Regions from separate parts of the Stutzerimonas sp. LR2 genome, predicted to be linked through region 1. Evidence: predicted binding sites of a transcription regulator. Region 1 holds the regulator's gene; each other region holds the start of a gene.

Region 1 (4,515 bases):
TCGGTGTGCAGCAGGGCGCGCTCGGCAAGCTCGGGCAGCAGGCCAGCGGGCAGGTTGTCGATGCAGTAGAACCCGTTGTCTTCGAGTACGTTCAGCGCGGTGCTCTTGCCTGAGCCCGAACGCCCACTGACGATGATCAGCCGCATCTGTACCCCATCGCGCTAGGCACCGTTCTGCACATCCACGACGACCTGGTACAGGCTGTCGTTGCTGGGTGCCTCGCGCAGACGTTGGCGTACCTCTTCACGGTCGAGCATGCTGGCGATCTGGCGCAGCAGCTCGAGGTGCTCGTCGGTGGCCGCTTCCGGGACCAGCAGGACGAACAGCAGGTCGACCGGGGCGCCATCGATGGCGTCGAAGTCCACCGGCGTTTCCAGGCGCAGCACGGCACTCACGGGGGCGTTGCAGCCGACCATGCGGCAGTGCGGAATGGCGATGCCATTGCCGAAGCCGGTCGAGCCCAGCTTTTCACGGGCGATCAGGCTTTCGAAGATGGTCTGGGAGTCGAGGTCGGAAAGGTCCTGGGCGATCACCTTGGCGATCTGCTCCAGGACGCGCTTCTTGCTACCGCCCGGGACGTTCACCAGGGAACGTCCGGGGGTCAGGATGTTTTCGAGTCGGATCATAATGAGCGTCAGCGGGTGACGGCACCCTGGGTGTGGTCGAGCTGCTTCTCCTTGTGCTTGATCAGCTGACGGTCGAGCTTGTCGACCAGCAGGTCCACGGCAGCGTACATGTCTTCGTGTTCGGCATTGCCCACCACTTCGCGGCCGGCGACGTGCAGGGTGGCTTCGGCTTTCTGCTTGAGTTTCTCGACCTGCAGGACCACTTGGACGCTGATGATGCGGTCGAAATGACGGGCCAGTCGGTCGAATTTCTCCTCGATGTAGTCACGCAGGGCATCGGTAACTTCCAGATGAACACCGCTGATGTTGACTTGCATACTGCTATCTCCTTTGCCTTGTGCGAAGAGCAGGTCTTGAGGCCTGCCGCCGGGACAGTTCGACCAGTGGCCGATCACAGCAATCGTTTACGCTCGCTGGACGGTGCGATACCGAGCGACTCGCGGTATTTCGCAACGGTGCGGCGGGCCACCTGGATGCCCTGCGCCTCCAGTAAACCAGCGATCTTGCTGTCGCTCAACGGCTTTTTCGGGTTTTCCGCGGCGACCAGCTTCTTGATGATCGCGCGGATCGCGGTGGACGAACATTCGCCGCCTTCCGCCGTGCTGACGTGGCTGGAGAAGAAGTATTTGAGTTCGTAGATGCCACGCGGCGTATGCATGTATTTCTGCGTGGTGACGCGGGAAATCGTCGACTCGTGCATCCCCACGGCTTCGGCGATGTCGTGCAGCACCAGCGGCTTCATCGCCTCGTCGCCGTGTTCGAGGAAGGCACGCTGGTGCTCGACGATCTGAGTGGCGACCTTCATCAGTGTTTCGTTGCGACTGAGCAGGCTCTTGATGAACCAGCGCGCTTCCTGCAGCTGGTTGCGCATGAAGGTATTGTCGGCACTCGAATCGGCGCGCTTTACGAAGCTGGCGTACTGGGCATTGACGCGAAGTCGGGGCATGGCGTCCTGGTTGAGCTCCACCAACCAGCGATCGTTGTGCTTGCGTACGATGACGTCCGGCACCACGTACTCCGGCTCGCTCGCCTCGATCTGCGAGCCCGGGCGCGGGTTGAGGCTCTGGATGAGCTCGATGACCTGGCGCAGCTCGTCTTCCTTGAGCTTCATGCGGCGCATCAGCAGGCTGTAGTCGCGGCTACCCAACAGGTCCAGATGGTCACTCACCAGCCGCTGGGCTTCGCTGAGCCAAGGGGTGCGGTCAGGGAGCTGGCGCAGCTGCAGGAGCAGGCATTCGCGCAAATCTCGTGCGCCGATACCGGCAGGTTCGAACTGCTGTACGCGACGCAGCACGACTTCGACCTCGTCGAGCTCGATTTCAAGCTCCGGGTCGAAGCTGTCCACGATTTCCTGCAGAGACTCCTCGAGATAGCCCTGATCGTTGATGCAGTCGATCAGTGTGGTGGCGATCAGGCGGTCGGTGTCGCTCATGGGGGCGAGGTTGAGCTGCCACAGCAGATGGCTCTGCAGGCTGACACCGCTGGACGTACGGCTGGTGAAGTCCCATTCGTCGTCGTCGTTGCTCGGCAGGCTGCTGGCGCTGGTCTGGTAGATGTCCTCCCAGGCGGTGTCGACCGGTAGCTCGCTGGGGATGCGCTCACCCCAGTCGGCCTCGTCGAGGCCTTCGCCGCTGTGCGAAGGCTCTTCATAGGTGCTTTCCTGAGTGCTGATCTTTTCGCTGCCAGCGTCGCTCGAACGATCGACGGCCTCGGCCATGGGGTCGGAGCCGTCGAAGTCGTCGCCATCCTCTTCACGCTCGAGCATGGGATTGGAATCCAGCGCTTCCTGGATCTCCTGTTGCAGATCGAGGGTGGAAAGCTGGAGGAGCCGTATGGCCTGTTGCAGCTGCGGTGTCATCGTCAGCTGCTGGCCCATCTTCAGGACTAGCGATGGTTTCATGGCAGAGGACTTCGAACCTTGTATGCCGGCGCAACCGCGCCTGTTCCGACATGCGGCGCCCAGGGCGCCGATGAAAGCAAATTATATGCCTGCCGACGAAGCCTTTGCCTAGAGCCGATTTGCCGAGCCGAGCAAAAAATCCGCTCTTACAGTCGGAATTCGTGGCCCAGGTAGACTTCCTTGACCAGCTGGTTGGCGAGGATGCTCTGGGCATCGCCTTCGGCGATCAGCTGGCCGTCGTTGACGATGTACGCCGTCTCACAGATGTCCAGAGTTTCCCGAACGTTGTGGTCGGTGATCAGCACCCCGATGCCCTTGGCCTTGAGGTGGTGGATGATCTGCTTGATGTCGCCCACCGAGATCGGGTCGACACCGGCGAAGGGTTCGTCGAGCAGGATGAACTTCGGCGCCGTAGCCAGGGCGCGGGCGATTTCCACGCGACGGCGCTCGCCGCCGGACAGGCTCATGCCGAGGCTGTCACGGATATGGTTGATGTGGAATTCCTGCAGCAGGCCTTCCAGTGCCTGCTGGCGGCCACCGCGGTCCAGATCCTTGCGGGTCTCGAGAATCGCCATGATGTTGTCGGCGACCGACAGCTTGCGGAAGATCGAGGCTTCCTGCGGCAGGTAACCGATGCCGGCACGCGCCCGGCCATGCATCGGAAGGTGGGTCACGTCGTTCTGGTCGATCAGCACGCGACCCTGATCGGCATTCACCAGTCCGACGATCATGTAGAAGCAGGTAGTCTTGCCGGCGCCGTTCGGGCCAAGCAGACCGACGATCTGCCCGCTCTCGATGGACAGGCTGACGTCGCGAACGACCTGCCGGCTCTTGTAGCTCTTGGCCAGATGCTGGGCTTTGAGGACGGCCATTACTGGGGCTGCTCCGCGGCCTGCTCGCGCTTGCGTGGTTGGATGACCATGTCGACCCGCGGACGCGGCGTGCTGACGTCGGTATTGGTGGCGCGGCCGGCGTTGACGATCTGGCGGCGGGTGTCATAGACGATCTTCTCGCCTTCGAAGGTGTTGCCTTCCTGGACGACCTTGGCCTGGTCGAGCAGCACGATGCGCTCGTTGGCGGCAAAGTACTGGATGGTCAGGCCGTAGGCCTTGACGATCTCCTTGTCCACGGCCGGCTTCTGCTCGTAGTAGGCCGGCTTGCCGATGGAGGTGAAGACTTCCACATCGCCATTGCTGTCCTGGGTGATGGTGACGGTGTCGCCGGTGATCTTCATGGTGCCCTGGGTGATCACCACATCGCCGCGGTACACGGCCACGCCCTGTCGGTCGTCCAGTTCGGCCGAGTCAGCCTGTACGCGGATGGGCTGTTCACGATCCTCGGGAAGCGCCCAGGCACTGGCGCCGAGCCAGAATGCGCTCAAACCGAGCAGGAGGGGGAGAGTCTTAACGCAGCTCATGCTGGCCTCTTACGTTGGACAGCAGGAGCATCCTGCCGTCATCCAGATACGCTTTCATGCCGGTCGCCGTGGTCACGCCATTGGCGGCGTCGATTCTAACGGCTTGCTTGGTCTCGGCATAATCCTTGTCCGGCCACACCGTCAGCCGGCTGGTGGTGAGAATCGTCGGACGGCCCTTGGCGTCGGTCCGCTCGACCCGGACCTTGTCGATCAGCAGGACCTCGTCACCCTCCGCTGAAACCTCTCCGCGCTCGCTGCGCACATGCCAGGGGTGCTCGCCGCCGCGGTAGGACAGCAGGTCGGGTTTGGTCAGGAGGCTGACGTCGCTGGCCTTGATGTGTTCGACCTTCTCCGCGGTCATCTCGTAGTTGCGCTTGCCATCCGCCTGGTACTGGACCGTACGTGAATTGATCACATAGAAATCCACATCCGGTGTCTCGCCGGTGGCCGCGGTTGGCTGCTGCATGAAACTCTCCGGACGGATGTTCCAGTAGCCGATGGCCACCAGTACGGCAGCGATCAGCGTGAGCAGGGCGGGAAAGCGCAGTTTGCGGAGCATCCAGACCTCTACA
Region 2 (4,515 bases), on a different contig from region 1:
CAGGATGTCCTCGCGCAGGGCCTTTACCCAGCGCTCGTCCTGGTCGCTGACATCGGACTGGAAACCGGCATCGAGCATCTCGCGGATCGGCTCGATCATCGAATAGGGCATGGTCACGTGCAGATCGCCGCCGCCACTGTCCAGCTCGATGTGGAAGGTGGACACCACCACCACCTCGCTGGGGCTGACGATGTTGGCCAGCGCCGGGTTCACCTCTGAGTTGACGTACTCGAAGTTGACGTCCAGCACCGCGTGCCAGGCTTCCTTCAGATCGGCAAAGGCCTGATCCAGCACCATGCGCACGACGCGCAGCTCGGTCGGGGTGAACTCGCGGCCCTCGATCTTGGCGTGGCGCCCGTCACCTCCGAAGAAATTGTCCACCAGCTTGAACACCAGCTTGGCGTCGAGGATGAACAATGCCGTGCCACGCAGCGGCTTCATCTTCACCAGGTTGAGGCTGGTCGGCACGTACAGCGAATGCACGTACTCGCCGAACTTCATCACCTGGACGCCGCCCACCGAGACATCGGCCGAGCGGCGCAACAGGTTGAACATGCTGATGCGGGTATAACGGGCGAAACGCTCGTTGATCATTTCCAGCGTGGGCATGCGCCCGCGCACGATACGGTCCTGACTGGTCAGGTCGTAGCTCTTGATGGACCCCGGCTCGGAATCGCTTTCGGTATCCACCAGACCGTCGTCGACCCCGTGCAGGAGCGCATCGATCTCGTCTTGCGAGAGCAGGTCTTGAACAGCCATCTGCGGCAGCCTTCTATTGCAATACGAAGTTGGTGAAAAGCACTTGCTCGATGGCAAGCTTGCCAATTTCCTTCTGCGCCAGCTCCTGCACGCTGGCAGTCGCCTGCTGACGCAGCATCTCCTTGCCTACCGGCGTTTTCAACGCCTCGAAATCCTGGCTGGACAGCAGCATGACCAGACGATTGCGCAACAGCGGCATGTGCACTTTGAGCGCATCCAGCGCCGCCTGATCACGTGACATCAAAGCGATGCTCACCTGCATGTAGCGCTGCCGCCCCTTGTGGTTGAAGTTGACCACGAACGCCGGCATGAGCACCTCGTAGATGGCCGGCTGCTTGCCGGAAACGGTAGTCGCCGCCTCCTGCGTCTTGCTGCCTTCCAGATCGTCGCCCTTGCTCATGAAGTACAGGGTGCCGCCCACGGAAAGTCCTACGGCCACCAACATGGCGACCACGATCAGGATGATGAGTTTCAGTCGCCCCTTGCCCGCTGGCGCCGCATCCGGCCCGGTGGGCGGCACCGCTGCGGGAGCCTGTTTCTTAGCCATGCCAAATATCCGTCATCAACAGCGTTTCGTTGTGGGTTTTGCGAGTTCGGAGCAACAGCTGTGCCAACGTCCTTTCACCGGCACGGCTACGGCGCCAGCCAAATGCGGCTCGGACAAGGTATCAGGAAATCGAAGACGGCAACCTCTGCGCCAGGCCCGGGACAGCGACAAGCACGACGGGCGGCGACAGGCCGGCGCCAGCCTCGAGGCTACGCCGGCGTCGGAAGATATTGGCGGGGGGGCGCCTTAGGCGTAGTAATCCACCAGGCCACGATCGCCCGTGGCCCGGTTGCTGGCGATCTCACTGACACCGACCTGCAGTTCTTCTTCGGACTCTGCCGAAGCTCCGCCGCGCGACGAACCACCCTCGCCACCGCCCTGCCAGCCGCGGGCCAGGGACTGATCGGAGACGTTGACATCCATCAGGTTCATGCCCTGCTGGGTGAACATTTCGCGCAAGCGCTGCATCTGGCCTTCAAGGGCGTCACGCACACCGGCATGAGGGCTGAGGAATGTCACCTGGGCCTGATCCTTGGTCAGATCGATCCGCACTTCCATGCGACCAAGCTCAGCCGGATCGAGCTGGATCTCGGCCGACTTCAAGTTCTGGCTGGACAGCCACATCACCCGATCCACCACTGCCTCGCTCCAGCCGGCCTGCTGCATCTGCACCGGCTGGCCAGGAACCAGGGCCGGTCGCTGCGGCTGCTGGACCTGCTGGGCGATGGCCTGGCTCAACGGGTTCAGGCGAGCCGCAGCTGGGTCTGCGGAACTCGAGCTGCGGCTCTCCTTCGGCCCCTCGAGGCTTTCCAGAAGCTCCTTGGTTGCCAGCTCCAGCTCTGGCTCTTCAGGCGTATCGGCGGTCTGGCCGGCCAATAGACTGGCGAAACCGTCATCCGCTTCGGCTTTCGCCTGAGCGTCCACGAGCGGGTTCTGTGGTTGTGCCTGGACGGCCTTCGGCAGCGCGCTCGACGCTTCGTCCAGCGTCGGCAGCCCCGCAGAGAGTGTCTCCTCCATCGTCTGATCGATGGCGGCAGCAATCGGCGGCTGCGCGACCGGCAAGCCGGACAGAAGCGTCTCACCGCCTGCATCCGTCACCGGTTGTACGTCTTCCGCGGGCACCAGCTGGGCGCCCAGACCGAGCAGCAGCAATGGGTCGAGCTCGCTGTCGGGCGCCTCGTCCGTCACCGTTTCGGCAGGCAAGGTGTTGCCGCTCTCGGCAACCGCCGGCTTTTCGTCACTGGTTGCGCCGGCGGCCTCTTGCCGCCCCTTGTCCTCGACGGACTTGTCACGGGCGCCATCGTTGCGCGCGGGTCGGTCGACCGGCTTGGCCTGGCGCTCCTTGGCGTAGACATCGGAAAAGCTGGCGTTGCCGTTGTCCCGACCGTCGCGCGGCGTGTCAGGCGCCTTGGTCGCGGCTTTGGGTCGCGCATCGACGGTCGGGGATTTGAGCAACAGGTCGGGGGAAACGGCCATGAGGAGATTCCGCTACGGATGGATCGTGGCGGGAAACGGAGCAAGTTCCGGGCCAGCGTAGCGATGCCCTGTCGGAACAAGCTGGACCGCGTGCTTGACGGGCAGGTTCGCCGCATCGCCTGGCCGGCGACGGGCGACTGCGTCAGAGAATTGGCCGCTCAGCCGTAGCGCTGACGCTCGGCACGAAACAGGATGCCGATGATGGCGAACTCGCGCTCGATGGACTCGATGAGCGCCGGCGCCTTGCCCAGCTGCTCCTCCCGAGCCGCGGTTTCCAGCTCCTGACACAATTCGGCCAGCAGGGTCGCACCCATGTTGCTGCAGCTGCCTTTGAAACTGTGTGCGGCACGGCGCAGCGCCTCGGCCTGGTCAGCCTGACATGCCTGGCGAAGCAGCCGAACCCGCTCTTCGGAATCGGCGAGAAAGGTATCCAGCAGCGCCGGATACTCACTCTCCATTACATCCTGCAGCGTGGCCAGCACGGCGCTGTCGAGATGAGCGTTGGACACCGCGGCACTCCAGTCGAAAGCGGTGGATTATGCCTCAGCCTGCCAGACGAACTCCACGCTCAGCCCGCGCCCATCCGACTGCCAGTCGAATCCGTCGCTCAGCCGGCGTACCAGATGCAGCCCCCTGCCACTGAAACGATCGGTGCCGAGCTGGACTTGCAGCGCCTTTTTGACATCGAACCCTGCACCGCTGTCGTCGATGCAGATGCGCAGGCGACCGCCTGTGCTGTCGGTCTTGATCGTCAGCTCGAGATGAACATGCCCGTTCACCAGCGACTGCAAGCGTTGCTGGCGCTGCTCGTAGTAACGCTTGAAGCCCTCGGCGTCGCACTTGAGGGACGAGTCCAGCCCCAGCACGCCGTGCTCCAGCGCGTTGGAATACAGCTCGCCCAGTACCGTGTAGATGGCACCGGCACGCGAGCGCAGCTGGTTGACCTGTAACAGGATCTGCAGCAGCGAAGGCAGTGGATTGCCGTTGCGCAGGCTCTCGGCCCGCAGCTCGACGCGGATCGACCAGTCCATTGGCCGGGAGCGATGCGCCGTGGCCGAGACAGTCGGCGGCATAGGGAGCGCGTCCCGGCTCACCACGACCTCGACCAGACTGAGGTCGTCGTGCGGCTGCCCATGGAAATCCAGGAGCGCCTGTTCGATCTCGTCGAACACCGTCGCGGGATCCCGATTGGCTTCCAGGGCGGCCAGCAGCCGCTGCTCGCCGAACAGCTCGTCGGCGGCGTTGCGGCTCTCCACCACGCCGTCGGAAAGCAGCAGCAGGCGATCGCCGGGGGCCAGCGGGTAGTGTTCGAACTTGTCATCGAGCGCCGTCGCGGACACCACGCCCAGCGGGAGATGCCGGGAAACCAGCGCGGTACGCCGGCCATCGGCCGAAATCAGGTAGCCATCCGGCAGCCCGCCGTTCCACACGCGCAGGGTGCCCTGCTTGGCGTCGATATCCAGCAGAGTGGCGCAGCAGAACATCTCCACCGGGAGGATCTGTTTGAGCTTGGCATTGATCTCGCGAAGGATGTCGGTGCTGGAATAGCCCTTGGCGGCCATGCCGTAGAAGGTTTCGGCCAGCGGCATCGCGCCGATCGCTGCCGGCAGGCCATGGCCGGTGAAATCGCCGAGCAGCACGAACATCTGCCCAGCCGGCGCGTGGGCCGCCAGCAGCAGATCGCCGTTGAATAGCGCCTGCGGGGACTGCCGGTAGCGGATGTTCGGCGCACT
Region 3 (4,515 bases), on a different contig from region 1:
GCCTCGTCGATGAAACGGTAGCTCCGGCTGCCCGGGGTCGCGCCATGGGCGTCACCGATGGAGCCGACATCCACGCCGAGCAGCTTGAGCTTGGTCGACATGTCGGCACCGAGGAACGGCGTGTACGCTGCGTCGGCCAGCTGCGCGGCAACGCAGCGGGCCATGCTGTAGCCCGGGGCGACCAGGCCGAACACGCTGCCGTTCCAGCTGGCGCATTCGCCGATGGCGAAGATCGCCGGGTCCGAGGTACGGCAATCACTGTCGACCACGACGCCGCCGCGTGCCGCCAGTTCCAGGCCGCAGTCACGGGCCAGGGCGTCCTGCGGGCGAATGCCGGCGGAGAACACGATCAGGTCGGTTTCAAGAAATTCGCCGTCCTGGAAGACCATGCGGTAGGCGTATTGCTCGCCGACGATGATCTCCTGGGTGGCACGCGACAGGTGCACGCCGACACCCAGCGCCTCGATGCGCGCCCTCAGCGCCGCGCCGCCGGCATCGTCCAGCTGCACCGGCATCAGCCGCGGGGCGAACTCGACCACGTGGGCTTCCAGGCCCAGCGACTTCAGCGCATTGGCCGCTTCCAGGCCGAGCAGGCCTCCGCCGACCACCACACCGCGGCGTGCGCCGGTTGCGGCCGCGCGAATGCCGTCGAGATCCTCGAGGGTGCGGTAGACCAGCCGCGAGTTGCCTTCGGCACCGGGAATCGGCGGCACGAAGGGGTAGGAGCCGGTGGCCAGGATCAGCTTGTCGTAGGGCTGGCGGCCGTTGCCGGTGACCACTTCCTTGCGCTCGCGGTCGATCTCCAGCACCTGCTCGCCCAGGTGGGCCTGTACGCCGTGCCGGCTGTAGTAGTCGGCTTCGCACATTGCCAACGACTCGGCATCGCGGCCGCCGAAGTACTCGGACAGGTGTACGCGATCGTAGGCGCGCTGGCGCTCCTCGCCGAACACGTGCACGTCGTAGCGGGCGAGGGCGTCCTGTTCGATCAGCTGTTCGATGCAGTGATGCCCGACCATGCCGTTGCCGACGATGACCAATGTCTCGTGCTTGAGCGGGGTGACGGTTGAACTCATAGCCTTTCCTCTCGAGCGGCTGCGGCACGCGGCCGGCAAAACGCAAAAAGGCGCCTGGAGCTGGGGTCAGCTCCAGGCGCCTTTGCCTGGTTTCAAAAATGTCGTGGGGGTGATTGGCCTGGCGTCGTTGCCTGGTTCACCCGGTCCCGTGCCTGCTGGCGGGCGGTCGTCGCTGACCGCCTGGGACGTGCTGCCGTGCTGGCAGCTGTTGCAAGGGATTTAGCAGGTTGCGTGCCAGCTGTGCCGGGGCACCGCTGCAACCCCCGGCCGGCGGGCCCGTGCGGGCTTGTCCGGGGGGGGCGAATCGCCGCCGGCCGCGCGATGCGGTTGAACCACTTCGGTGCGAAAAGGGCTGTGCGCTCACTGCTTTGGGGCGATTTGCGCGCGGCGGTCAGCCGCCGAAAGCCTCGCGAACCAGCTGCGGCAAGGCCTGGCCGGCGGGCTGCGCGAGCAGGTGTTCCTGTGCACTTTGCGGCGCCTCGCCCTGTGGGTTGACATGCACCAGCGTGGCGCCAGCGGCCCGCGCCAGATGCGGCACTTCAGCGGCGGGATAGACCACCCCTGAGGTACCGACCGACAGCAGCAGGTCGCACGCCTGTGCCGCGGCGAAGGCGGTGCGCAACGCATCGCCCGGCAGGCTCTCGCCGAACCAGACCACGCCGGGCCGCAGGCGTCCGCCGCAGTGGTGGCAGCGCGGCGGTTCGAGACGACGTCCGGCTTCGGGTTCGTCCGGTGCGGGCAGCGGCTCGGCCGGCTCACGGGCGCAGGCGAAGCAGCGTGGCCGGTGCAGGCTGCCGTGCAGATGGATCACCTCGCGGCTGCCGGCGCGTTCGTGCAGGTCGTCGACGTTCTGCGTGATCAGCGTCAGCTGCGGCACATGGCCGGCGAGCTCGGCGATGGCCATGTGCGCGGGGTTCGGCCGGGCCTGGAGAACCTTCATCCGGCGCCACTCGTACCAGCCCCAGACCAGCGCAGGGTCGCGACGAAAGGCGTCGGCAGTGGCCAGTTCGCCCGGATCGAAACGCTCCCACAAGCCGGTGAGCGCATCGCGAAAGGTCGGGATGCCGCTCTCGGCGGAGACGCCGGCACCGGTGAACACCACGACATGGCGCGCCGAATGCAGGGCGCTGAGCAGGGAAGAGGGGATCACGGGCGGCTCCGGTGGCTGGCTGGTCGGACATCAATAGCACCGTGTGACGGGCTTGCCAAAGATTGCGCTGCACCGATTGCGGGGCGGGTGGCTACCGTCCGGCTGCTCGCTGGGCCCATCTGTCACCTACTTGACGGGCGTCAAAGCCGCCTGGCTCCGCTCCCGGATGATGCCGAGTACGCGAGATTCGAGGGTGGGAGGCGCTTATGCTTGGCTCAGTGACCTGGGACGAGGCCTTGGTACAACGTTACGGACAGTTCGGGCAGCTGCACTGCAGCTATCCGGCTGCGGTCGATTTCAGCGACCGTGTCGCACCGCTGGACCTGTTGCGCGCCCTGCGCGAAAGTCGCCGCGGCGGACGGCCGCTCTCCCTCTCCATTCATCAACCGGACGGCGCCGGCCTGCAGCCCGACGCCGCGGCGGCTTACCTGCAGCGGCTCGAACGCGAGATCGAGCAGCTAGGCTGTCACGCCGGGCCACTGCAGGCGGTCGAACAGCTGCGCCTGAGCGTCGGCACCCTCGGTATCGAGGCGCTGCGCCGCCTGCTCAGCCAACTCAAGCGCCGCTTCGCCTTCGTCGAACCCCATGCCGGCAGTTTCCTGGCCGAGGTGGAGCTGGCCCATGTCGACTGGCCGCTGATCGGTGCGCTGCACGAGCTGGGCTTCAACCAGCTCAGCGTCGCGGTACCGGACCTGCGCGCCGACGATGGCGGCACGGTGGAGTACTTCCGCAGCTCGGCCCGCATCCGTGCGGTGATCGAGGCGGCACATGCGCTGCACTATCGCTCGGTGAACCTGGACCTCGGCTACGGTCGCTCCTGGCAGACCCCGTCGAGCTTCGCCCGGAAGCTGGCTTCGATCATCGAGCTCGCGCCCGATCAGGTCACCATGTTCGATTACCGTGACGCCGTGCCGGCCGCTGTCGGCCGCCTCGGCCTCGCGTCGCCGGCCGACACCCTGGCGATGTACCGGCACGGGGTGGAGCAGTTGAGCGCGGCGGGCTACCGCTACATCGGCCTGGGCAAGTTCGTGCTGCCGCATGACGACCTGGCCATGGCCCAAGAGATCGGCGCGCTGCACCATGACCTCTGCGGCTACAGCCTGCATGGCGACTGCGACCACCTGGGCTTCGGCGTCGGCGCCGTCAGCCGGGTGGGCGGCCTGTTCTGCCAGAACGCCGATCGCGTGCCGGCCTACCAGCGGGCGCTCGATCAGGGCCAGCTGCCCTGCGTTCGCGGCCTGCATGCCAATCACATCGATCCGTTGCACCGCCTGCTGCTCGAGCGCCTGCTCTGCACCTTCGCGCTGGATTTCGATGCCCTGAGCCTGCAAAGCGGCGTCGATGTGCGTCAGCGCTATGCGCAGCACTGGCCGGCGCTGCGCCAGCTGCACGCCGATGGTGTGATCGTGCTGGACGACAGCGGGCTGCGGGTTCCCGCGCAGGCGCGGTTGCTGGTCGCGGCAGTCTGCGCGGCCTTCGAGAAGCCTGGCGCGGTGACCATCGGCCACTCGGCCGGGAACACCGCGCGGCGCTGAGGGCCGTTACAGGGCGAAGCGACCACCCAGGCTGCCGAGGCGGCCGGCCAGCTCGTGCAGCTGGCGACCGCCGCTGTCCAGCGCGCTGGCATCCCCGGCGTTGCGCTCGGCCACCTGCTGCACGCTCTGCAGGTGACGGCCCATGTCCGCCGAAACGGCAGTCTGCTCGTGGGTGGCCGCGGCGATCATCTCGTTCATCTGGCTGATGGCTTCGATCTCGTAGGCGATGGCGTCGAGCAGGGCGGTGGTGTCCTGGCTGCTGCTGACGCAACGGGCAACGCTGGCGCGGCTGTCGTGCATCGCTTCGGTGGCCTGGCGACTGCCCTGCTGCAGTCGGCTGATGATGCCCTGGATTTCGCTGGTGGAGGCGGCAGTCTTGCGCGCGAGGCTGCGCACCTCGTCGGCCACCACGGCGAACCCGCGCCCCTGTTCGCCGGCGCGCGCCGCCTCGATGGCAGCGTTGAGGGCCAGCAGGTTGGTCTGTTCGGCGATGTTGCGGATCACTTCCAGCACGCGATCGATCTGCTCCGCTTGTGCCGCCAGGTCCTGCACCACGCGGTCGGTACCCTCGATATGTTCGGCCAGGGTGCCGATCTCGTTGCGCACGCCGCTGACCGCCAGGCGACCGTCACCGGCCTTGCGACTCGCACCCTGTGCGGCCTGGGCGGCGCGATCGGCATGGCCGGCGACGTCGTCGATGGCCACCGTCATCTGTTGCATCGCCTCGACCATATAGGCGGTTTCGTCCAGTTGGCGG

What was found. Region 1 encodes sigma-54, which starts transcription at its own class of promoters, with help from an activator protein. Its sites were predicted from a motif close to ANTGGCATNNANNTTGCTNT; they were not measured.
Region 2: a site for sigma-54 is predicted at 2,820-2,839, ahead of ACVRRC_RS08630 (flagellar hook-length control protein FliK). Genes of this name have one in related genera too.
Region 3: a site for sigma-54 is predicted at 1,293-1,312, ahead of nirB (nitrite reductase large subunit NirB). Genes of this name have one in related genera too.

Annotation. Positions count from the first base shown of each region.
Region 1 is NZ_JBVTRR010000005.1:112,759-117,273, reverse strand. Features, by position in the region: gene rapZ (RNase adapter RapZ) at 1-146, opposite strand, end outside; gene ptsN (PTS IIA-like nitrogen regulatory protein PtsN) at 162-626, opposite strand; gene hpf (ribosome hibernation-promoting factor, HPF/YfiA family) at 635-943, opposite strand; gene ACVRRC_RS18145 (RNA polymerase factor sigma-54) at 1,018-2,526, opposite strand; gene lptB (LPS export ABC transporter ATP-binding protein) at 2,673-3,398, opposite strand; gene lptA (lipopolysaccharide transport periplasmic protein LptA) at 3,398-3,943, opposite strand; gene lptC (LPS export ABC transporter periplasmic protein LptC) at 3,930-4,502, opposite strand; gene ACVRRC_RS18125 (KdsC family phosphatase) at 4,511-4,515, opposite strand, start outside.
Region 2 is NZ_JBVTRR010000002.1:455,475-459,989, reverse strand. Features, by position in the region: gene fliM (flagellar motor switch protein FliM) at 1-759, opposite strand, end outside; gene fliL (flagellar basal body-associated protein FliL) at 773-1,306, opposite strand; gene ACVRRC_RS08630 (flagellar hook-length control protein FliK) at 1,553-2,782, opposite strand; gene ACVRRC_RS08625 (Hpt domain-containing protein) at 2,941-3,291, opposite strand; gene ACVRRC_RS08620 (ATP-binding SpoIIE family protein phosphatase) at 3,319-4,515, opposite strand, start outside.
Region 3 is NZ_JBVTRR010000004.1:431,132-435,646, reverse strand. Features, by position in the region: gene nirB (nitrite reductase large subunit NirB) at 1-1,073, opposite strand, end outside; gene ACVRRC_RS16425 (SIR2 family NAD-dependent protein deacylase) at 1,465-2,223, opposite strand; gene ACVRRC_RS16420 (oxygen-independent coproporphyrinogen III oxidase) at 2,430-3,758, shown strand; gene ACVRRC_RS16415 (methyl-accepting chemotaxis protein) at 3,765-4,515, opposite strand, start outside.